4 regions of the Shouchella phoenicis genome follow, and region 4 is predicted to be linked to each of the others. Evidence: riboswitches for the same ligand, from Rfam matches in the RefSeq annotation. Region 4 holds a riboswitch; each other region holds the start of a gene.
What was found. A riboswitch is a leader RNA that binds a small molecule or an ion and turns the genes downstream of it on or off. The one in region 4 is predicted to bind thiamine pyrophosphate.

Region 1: another riboswitch for thiamine pyrophosphate. It lies ahead of ABC361_RS03840 (acetylornithine deacetylase); the one in region 4 lies ahead of ABC361_RS08875 (ECF transporter S component).
Region 2: another riboswitch for thiamine pyrophosphate. It lies ahead of thiE (thiamine phosphate synthase); the one in region 4 lies ahead of ABC361_RS08875 (ECF transporter S component).
Region 3: another riboswitch for thiamine pyrophosphate. It lies ahead of tenA (thiaminase II); the one in region 4 lies ahead of ABC361_RS08875 (ECF transporter S component).

The regions. Positions count from the first base shown of each region.
Region 1 is NZ_JBDFMQ010000001.1:672,574-674,774, forward strand. Features, by position in the region: gene ABC361_RS03830 (class I SAM-dependent methyltransferase) at 1-739, opposite strand, end outside; gene ABC361_RS03835 (hypothetical protein) at 831-1,007, shown strand; TPP riboswitch at 1,104-1,206, shown strand; gene ABC361_RS03840 (acetylornithine deacetylase) at 1,204-2,201, shown strand, end outside.
Region 2 is NZ_JBDFMQ010000001.1:1,500,978-1,503,178, reverse strand. Features, by position in the region: gene ABC361_RS08220 (thiazole synthase) at 1-257, opposite strand, end outside; gene thiS (sulfur carrier protein ThiS) at 261-458, opposite strand; gene thiE (thiamine phosphate synthase) at 455-1,084, opposite strand; TPP riboswitch at 1,153-1,263, opposite strand; gene aspA (aspartate ammonia-lyase) at 1,298-2,201, opposite strand, start outside.
Region 3 is NZ_JBDFMQ010000001.1:3,059,749-3,061,949, reverse strand. Features, by position in the region: gene ABC361_RS16440 (hypothetical protein) at 1-104, opposite strand, end outside; gene tenA (thiaminase II) at 101-787, opposite strand; TPP riboswitch at 846-945, opposite strand; gene ABC361_RS16430 (TerC family protein) at 1,032-1,844, opposite strand; yybP-ykoY riboswitch at 1,888-2,056, opposite strand; gene ABC361_RS16425 (alpha/beta fold hydrolase) at 2,192-2,201, shown strand, end outside.
Region 4 is NZ_JBDFMQ010000001.1:1,617,245-1,619,445, reverse strand. Features, by position in the region: gene ABC361_RS08880 (ABC transporter ATP-binding protein) at 1-164, opposite strand, end outside; gene ABC361_RS08875 (ECF transporter S component) at 161-739, opposite strand; TPP riboswitch at 841-938, opposite strand; gene ABC361_RS08870 (HAD family hydrolase) at 974-1,777, opposite strand; partial or broken gene ABC361_RS08865 (branched-chain amino acid aminotransferase) at 1,799-2,201, opposite strand, start outside.

The DNA.
Region 1 (2,201 bases), 940 kb from region 4:
CTTCTAATTCTGTTTGCAGCATAGGTTTAGTGAAATATTGATTCCAAATATAATAGGTTTGAGTATCATCTGCGGTCATTACATTTGTTTGTTCAAGGCTAACGCGTTCGTCTGGATAAGTACAATTTTGTTGAAGTTCAAGATGATTTTCAGGCGACCAAAAGCCGCCGTGTTCATGATGATTCCAATAGCGTTGGTCTGAAAATCGTTTGAATTTCTCTTCTGTAAACACGTCTAAAAACAATTGACCCCCAATGTTTAAGCTGTCATAGATACGTTGTAAAACTTGCTTTCGTTCTTCTTTTCCAAGCGCACCGTAATCACAATAAATGAGTAAGGCAAGATCAAACTCGGGCTTCAATTGAACCGAGAGATAATCTTGATTAATATACGTAATGGGAAGACCTTTTTTCTTCGATTGTTCTTGTGCGTATTGAATGGAGTGGGAAGAAATATCAATTCCCGTGACAGTATGCTGTAATTGTGCAAGCGGTTCACAATAGAGCCCAGGTCCACAGCCAAAATCAACAATTTTTGTAGGCTTTTCATTTAAAATGTGTTGATGAATGAAATGAACAGAAGTTCCAACCGTACCAGCGTGTCGACTAGCACCTTCATGATCTTGACTTAAGTGGGCATCCAATAAAAAAGGCGCAATGTGAGGGTCCTGCCAAAACATATTTTTATTTCTTGCAAAGAGAGCAGGGCGTTTGATGGTTTCTAAAAGTGTGCGGTTCATGGTGAATGAGTCCTCCAATTCTTTTTTTTCATACAAAAAAACCGCAGAGCTCTGCTCTACGGGGTAAGTTGGTGACCGTAGTGAGCAAAACATGAAAACAGTGATCACAAAGAAGCGTTGCTTGGCTCTAGCAACTGTTTATCTCCCATATGATTCCTTGTTTTTCAATGTTTTACTCGTTTCCAGTCATCGTCAAGTTTGTGTCAATCCAACTTCGACGATGCCGAATGTCGTCACCGATCCTTTTAGTATGATGCCGCAATTATAACGTCAGAAAAAGAGTGACGCAAGTATTTATTGAATTAATTATACAAACGTTCTTATTACTTTGGTAAACTAAGGAAGGGAATAATTAATTGAATAAAAACACCACTAGGGGTGCGCAAAGCTGAGAGAGGCAAGGATGTCTTAACCCTTATGAACCTGATCTAGATGATACTAGCGGAGGGAAGTGGCTGAACCGAATGTGCTGTTTTTTTTCGTTCAACACTTCTTTTCCTATAAAAGAGGTGTTTTTTATTTTTGAGGAGGAAGAAGCAGTGGATTTGTTAATGAAACAAGTAGATGAACGAGAAGAAGAGTTAATCCAACTTGTGAAAGATCTAATTTCGTTTGAAACACCAGCGCCGCCTGCTCGAAATACGGCAGGAATCCAAACATTTATTGCGGAATACTTAGAAGAATTAGGGGCAACGGTTGATCAGTGGGACGTTTATGAAGGGGATCCGAATGTAGTTGGCACATTAAAAGGATCGTATTCAAATGCGTTTCACAGTTTGATTCTAAATGGTCACGTTGATGTCGCTTCTGTCGATAAGGATGAGGTGTGGAGGACGTCCCCTTTTTCTGCCGAGGTTATGGATGGAACGATTTACGGTCGTGGTGCTGCAGACATGAAAGGTGGTCTTGCTGCTTGTTTGTTTGCACTAAAACTTGTATCTGATCATGGTTTGAAGTTAAAGGGAGATGTCTTTTTACAATCGGTTATCGGAGAAGAAGTGGGGGAAGCAGGGACGAAGCAATGTTGTGAGCATGGCTATCAAGCAGACTATGCGATCGTAGCGGATACAAGTCACTGTGCAATCCAAGGTCAGGGCGGCGTTATTACAGGTTGGATTACCATTAAAAGTCCGACCACGCACCATGACGGCACGAGAAGACAAATGGTTCATGCAGGTGGAGGCGTGCATGGAGCAAGCGCAATTGAAAAAATGACAAAAATGATTACGGCTTTGCAAGAGTTAGAACGACATTGGGCCATTACAAAATCGTATCCTGGATTCCCTTCAGGAACCAACACGATTAATCCAGCCGTTATTGAAGGTGGACGGCATCCTGCTTTTATTGCGGATGAATGCCGTTTATGGATAACTGTTCATTTCTATCCAGATGAAACGGTTGAAGAAGTCACAAAACAAATCGAAAACCATCTTCTTGCTGTTGCACAGGGAGATGTCTGGCT
Region 2 (2,201 bases), 120 kb from region 4:
ATGCGAATGGCTTCTTCCGCTGTGGAAGCACCCGATGTATTCGGCAAATACTGAAAAGCTTCCCCGTTTAGATGTTGTAAAATCGCATCTTCGGCTGGCGCTTCCAAGTTCACTCGCCGCAAGGCAAATGTTAATACTTCAGCACCAGATGCTTTAATCGCTTCATTTTGAACAAAAGGATTTGGGTAGCGACCAGTCCCTAAAAAGAAGCGTGACTGTAATGTTTTTCCGTTTATGCATAAAGGCTTTTTATTCATACCTCAACCACCTCCAACAAAGTGAACAAGTTCAATTGACTTATTTTCAGATAAGGGTGTATCGCTCCATTTTTCACGTGAAATGATGTCACCAGCCATTTCGACGACGAGGAGATGTCCATTTAATTCTAGTTCCGCAATCAATTGTTCAATGGTTTCACTTTTTACAGTTCGCCGCTCACCATTTATTAAAAGGTTCATGCTTTCGCCTCGTTTATCGCCTTCGTCATTGTCTCTGCCGCTGCTTGCACATCTTTAGCAGCGACCACTTCCGTGATGACACATACCGCGTCTGCTCCTGCTTCAATGACTTCACGGACATTATGAGTTTTGATGCCACCGATCGCAACAAATGGAATCGAGACATGCGCTTTAATTTCTTTTATATACGAGGTGGTAACTGGGTCAACCACGTCTTCTTTACTGTTTGTTGGAAATATAGGGCCGACACCGATATAGTCTGCCCCACCTTTTTCCGCTTCAAGGGCTTCGTCTAATTTATGCGTTGATACACCAATGATTTTATCTTTACCGACAAGTTTACGGACTTCAGCCAATGGCATGTCATCTTGTCCTACGTGAACCCCGTCTGCATCAACTGCCATGGCAATATCAATGTAGTCATTCACAATAAACGGCACGTTATACGCTTTACAGAGATCATTTAAACGCTTTGCTTTTTCAAAAACTTCTTTCCGACTGCTTGTTTTATCTCTTAGCTGAATAAAGTCTGCTCCACCTTTAATCGCTTCTTCCATTACATGGAGAAGCTCTCTGCCTTCATGAAACGCTTCTCCTGTTATGACATAAAGTTGAAAATTTTTCATCTTTGTTTACACTCCTTCACGCAAAAAAACCGTAACCAAAGGGGTTACGGTTTACACGCTCAATGATATGATACGTATGCCGACTTCCCTCCGCTGGTATAAACCAGATCAGGTTAAAGAGTAAAAGAAATCCGTTCTTTTTCTCAGCCCAACTTCATCGGGCACCCCTAGTCTTTGCTATTTTCTTTTAGTATGACATATGTGGTTCTATTTTTAAAGTGGTAAGAAACGCGATCCTGCTATACCCGGTTTGGTCATTTCTTTTGGATCAAGAATTTCGTTTAACTCTTCTTCGGACAAAATGCCACGCTCCAAACAAATTTCCCGCACAGGTCGCTCCGTTTCTAACGCTTCTTTGGCAATGCGAGTGGCCACTTCATAACCGACATGAGGGTTAATTGCCGTGACAATACCTACACTATTTTCAACAAGCTCTCGACAGCGCTCGATATTAGCAGTAATACCAGCAATCGCATATTCACGGAATACGCGCATACCATTTTCAAGAACGGTTAAAGATTGTAGTAGATTAAACACAAGCACAGGTTCCATCACATTTAACTCAAGCTGTCCTGCTTCAGACGCTAAGCTAATGGTATGATCATTTCCAATTACTTGGAAAGAGAGCTGATTAATCACTTCGCACATGACTGGATTTACTTTTCCTGGCATAATGGAAGATCCAGGCTGTCGTGCAGGTAAGTTGATTTCATTTAGGCCAGTACGCGGTCCCGAACTCATTAAACGTAAGTCATTGGCTATTTTGGATAAATTAATGGCTAATATTTTTAGGGAACTAGATAGTTCTGTATAAGCGTCCGTATTTTGCGTAGCATCTACAAGGTCTTCAGCTGTTTTAAAAGGAAGATTTGTAACCGTCGCAAGATGTGTTGCTACTTTTTCAATATACTCCGGTTTCGCGTTTAAGCCTGTCCCGACAGCTGTGGCACCCATATTTACTTCATGTAAATGATTGGCAGAGCGGCTAATTCGTTTTAAATCACGGACTAACACTTTTCGATAAGAACCAAATTCTTGTCCAAGTCGAATCGGCACTGCATCTTGTAAGTGCGTACGCCCCATCTTAAGCACATCGTCAAACTCTTCCGCTTTTCCT
Region 3 (2,201 bases), 1.4 Mb from region 4:
CGTTCTATTTTTAATGAGCCATTAGGTCGCCCACCTTGAATATAACAAAGAAAACGCTCTTCAAGCATGTTCGATCCATAGCTTGCATACCATACGTGCGTCATGTAACAGCCTCAAGCGACACAGGCCATGATTCTTTCGTGTACGCCATTTCCCAAAAGGCGTATTCTAATTGACAGCTTTTCAAAAAATGATCAAGCATGTCCTGTTTTTGAGCTGCTGTCGTATCCTTTGCGAGTTCATCGAGGCGGTTACAAAAAACGGTTGTAACGCTCATCTCGCCACCGGAACGATAGAAAGAGATCCATTCGAAAAACGGATGGTCTTCTGTAGGTTGGAAGGTTTCGTATAAATAATCGCCAATCACTTGATAAGTCCATGGGCAAGGAAGTAACACAGCTAGAACATCTGCCAACGATCCTTTTTGAGCAACATCAAGCATATGCCTTGTGTAATGATGGGCAGTTGGTGCTAATGGTTCGTGGTGCAAATCGTCATAAGAGACTCCTGCGACTCGGCAAAAATTATTGTGCGGGTGAATTTCGCTGTGGAGAATAAACGAAATTTGCTCATTAAACATGGCAATATCGTCTCTTGATGTGCTTTTGTTAATCGCTAATCCATAAATTTGCATAAACGTGTTTAAGTACTCAAAATCTTGTTTGACGTAGTGGATTAAAGCTTCAGGCTCTAACGTACCTTTCCCGATGCCTTGAACAAATGGATGCTGAAGAATTGCTTCAAATACGGGGTTTGCTTTCTGTCTTAACTCGTTACTAAAACGCATAAAAAATGACCTCCTTTTTTGTTCACAAAGGGAGGACCCTAAAGGAGTGTCAGCAAATAGCGCTGCAGCTCCACTTCCCTACGCTGGTATTAACCAGATCAGGTTCAAAGGGTCAAAGCTAAGCTTTTCTCAGTCATAAGACGCCCCTAGTGGTTCTTTATTAGTGAACCATACATTGACAGATTATTCAATTCTTTTTACGTAAAAAAAGCATGGCGCTTAAACCATGCTTCAAACGTATTGGTTAACCTTCGACTTGTTTTTCTGCTCGTTTTTCGATTTCCGTTTTCGTTTCTTCTCCCTCGCTTGGTTTTTTAGATAAGAACCATCCGCCAAGCACAATTAAGACAAGTACACTGTAGAAGAATAGTTTCCAACCTGTTGAGTGTGGAAATTCATGCGGAATGACACCTATTGCATCATGAGCCAGAACTTGCACAGCGAGCTTTACGCCTACCCAGCCGACGATAATGAAAGCAGCTGTTTCGAGTCCAGGTCGTTTTTGTAAAAGCACAACAAATTTTGAAGCAGCGAAACGCATGATTAGAAGACCGATAAATCCGCCTAAGAAAACAACGACAAACTGTCCGACATCCATGCTTCCAACGGTTCCAAGTCCTGTAGGTGTTAGTGCAGTTGCAAGCGCGACAGCAGCTAAGATTGAATCAACTGCGAATGCAATGTCAGCAATTTCAACTTTAAATACCGTTGTCCAGAACCCACTGCCTTTTTTCACTTTGGTTATCCCAGCGGCTTGCTCCTGTTTTTTGACAATATGTTTTCGGAACAAATGATTTAAGGCAATAAATAATAAGTATGCGGCACCAAGTGCTTGAACTTGCCAAACATCTACTAAGAACGAAATGACAAATAACGAAGCTAATCGGAAAACGAATGCACCAGCTAAGCCGTAAAACAACGCTCGTTTACGTTGTTCATCGGGCAAGTGTTTCACCATAATAGCTAAAACGAGTGCATTATCTGCAGCAAGAATCCCTTCTAAAGCAATAAGAACAAGTAATACCCAGCTATACTCTAACAATAAAGCTGCATCCATAGTCAACACGCCTCTCTTTGTTTGCACCCCTTAGGTTCGACAAAAACAGGTTTTTTATGAATACAAAAAGACCCCTGCCTTGTACGAACGAGGCAAAGGTCTTGCTAGACATTATGTATATCATGCCAAACAAAGCCGGTGGAATTTCTCCACGTAATGACGACTTTGGTTCAAGTTATAGAAACTTGCAGCTACTCCCCTTTGAAGGAATGTATGTGATTGTTAAAAATAGTATATGTGAAGACGAAAGATCCGTCAAGAAAAATTTCAAAATAATGAAACGGGCGAGCATAATGCGTTTCTAATTCGGGTAGAGATGAATAATGACGAAAAGGATGTGGTGTAAGGTGCGACTTG
Region 4 (2,201 bases):
GCAATTACTTGTAACAGCGTAGATTTCCCTGCTCCGCTCGGACCTAGAATTAACACGTTTTCCCCTGGTTTTACTGCCAACGATACACGCTCTAAGATTGTACGGCTTGTGCTCCTACTTTGAACGGTTAAATTACTTAACTGAATGCTGTATGGTCGACTCATGAGTATGGTTTTCCGTTATGTTCGTTTGGTTGAATGCCATTCAGCACACCTGTTTTTTGTAAAGCTTGCACAAGTTTTGTCGCCAATACGCCTGTTATTAAAATCGCTCCAACCGTTCGGAAAATAATTCGTAACGATAAGACCCAAGCAGATAGCTGACCGATATTTGCATATAAAAAATCTAAACCGAGAGATGCAAAACTTGCAAATACACCACCTAACATTGCCGTCCAAATTGTAAATACTTTATATCTGAATAGAGCGAATGCAAACTCCATTCCAATTCCTTGGGCAATTCCATATATAAGTAAAATACCTCCGTAGGGAGAACCTGCAATGAATTCTCCTGATGCGGCTGCAGTTTCCGCAATAAGTGCAATAAACGGTTTTCGGATGATCAATGCAGCAAGCGTTCCTGCAATAAACCACATTCCATAAATAAGTTGTTCAAGCTGCAAACCAAAGACACCAACTAAATCACTAATAGGACTCCATAAGCGATACACAACAGCAAATACAGTTGCAATCATGACCGTAATTAGAATGTCCACCAACGTTAACTTTTTTCTTTTCATCATTTTTTCTCCAGTCCACCACCAAGAAAACAAAAAAACGCTCCATCTAAACGATGGAACGACGTATGTAAATAAACCGGTTGTGTGTAACACAAACCTACAACTTACATATCGCACTTCCCTTCGCTAGCATTATCTAGATCAGGTAAAGGGTTAAGGACAAGTCCTCTCTCAGCTTTTTGCACCCCTAGTGGCTATTAAATTTTATTCTACAAACTAATTAGATCATACTCTCTATTGATTCGCAAGCGACTGTTTCAAATTTTCTAATTCTAATAAATCTTGTAGTGAATGAATTTCAAAAGTCGGCTTACTATCAGTATTGTTCAGCACTCGGTCTCGGTTTAACCAAACAGATGGTATGTCGCTTGCGTTTGCACCCAATATATCCGTATGTAGATTATCCCCGACCATTAGCGTTTCATTAGGAGCAATCTCCAAACGAGAGAGGGCTTCTTCAAACATACGTACCTTTGGTTTCCCTTGCCCGAAAGCACCGGAAATTAGAATGTGATCAAAGTATGGAACAAGCTCTGGCGTCAGTTCTAATTTTGTATTTTGTAAATCTGGTGAGCCATTTGTAATTAAAACAAGCTGTACGTTGTCTTTTAACGCATTTAAAGTCGAAAAAGTATCATCATAAACAACTGGATGTTTTCGCCTTTCAATCGGAAAGAGATGTGCAAGTTCCAACGCAAAAGCCTCATCATATACACCAAGCTTTTGTAAACCTTCGTACCACGCTTCTCTTTGGTAATGTGGCGCAACTTCTCTTAATGCTGCAAATTCTCTTCCTTCGTCACGAAATTCTCCCCATAACCCTTCAAAAGGATTGATGCCAATATTCACTGTAAATGGGTATATGTCATACCCTTCATACAGCGTTCTTGCTGCCTGGCGAACGAACACTTCTAACTGATTTGGGTCTACGTTTTTTTCAATAGATGCATGGAGACACGTCTGCCGAAATGCAAGCGCAATGCTTTTTTTGTCCCAAAGTAACGTATCATCTAAATCAAAGAATACTGCTTTTATCATTCATTCCTCCGCTATTAACGATTATTCGTGATCAACCTTCACTATCCAGCCCAGACGATCTTCTTCTTCTCCCACATACAACTTCGTTAAATAATCGTAAAGTCGTTGTGCTAACGGGCCTGTATTATTTTCATTAATAACGATTGTTTCATCATTCCATTCCAATTGTCCAACTGGTGAAATGACCGCAGCTGTCCCTGTTCCAAACGCTTCTTCCAAGATGCCGTCTCGAGATGCTTGATAAATCTCTTCAATCGACAGCTTCTTTTCTTGAACCGGAATTCCCCATTCTTTAAGCACTTGAATTACGCTATCCCGTGTAACCCCTGGCAGAATACTGTCATTCAATTTCGGTGTTACAACTTCACCATTCACTTTAAAGAAGACATTCATACTGCCTACTTCTTCAATATACGTCTTTTCA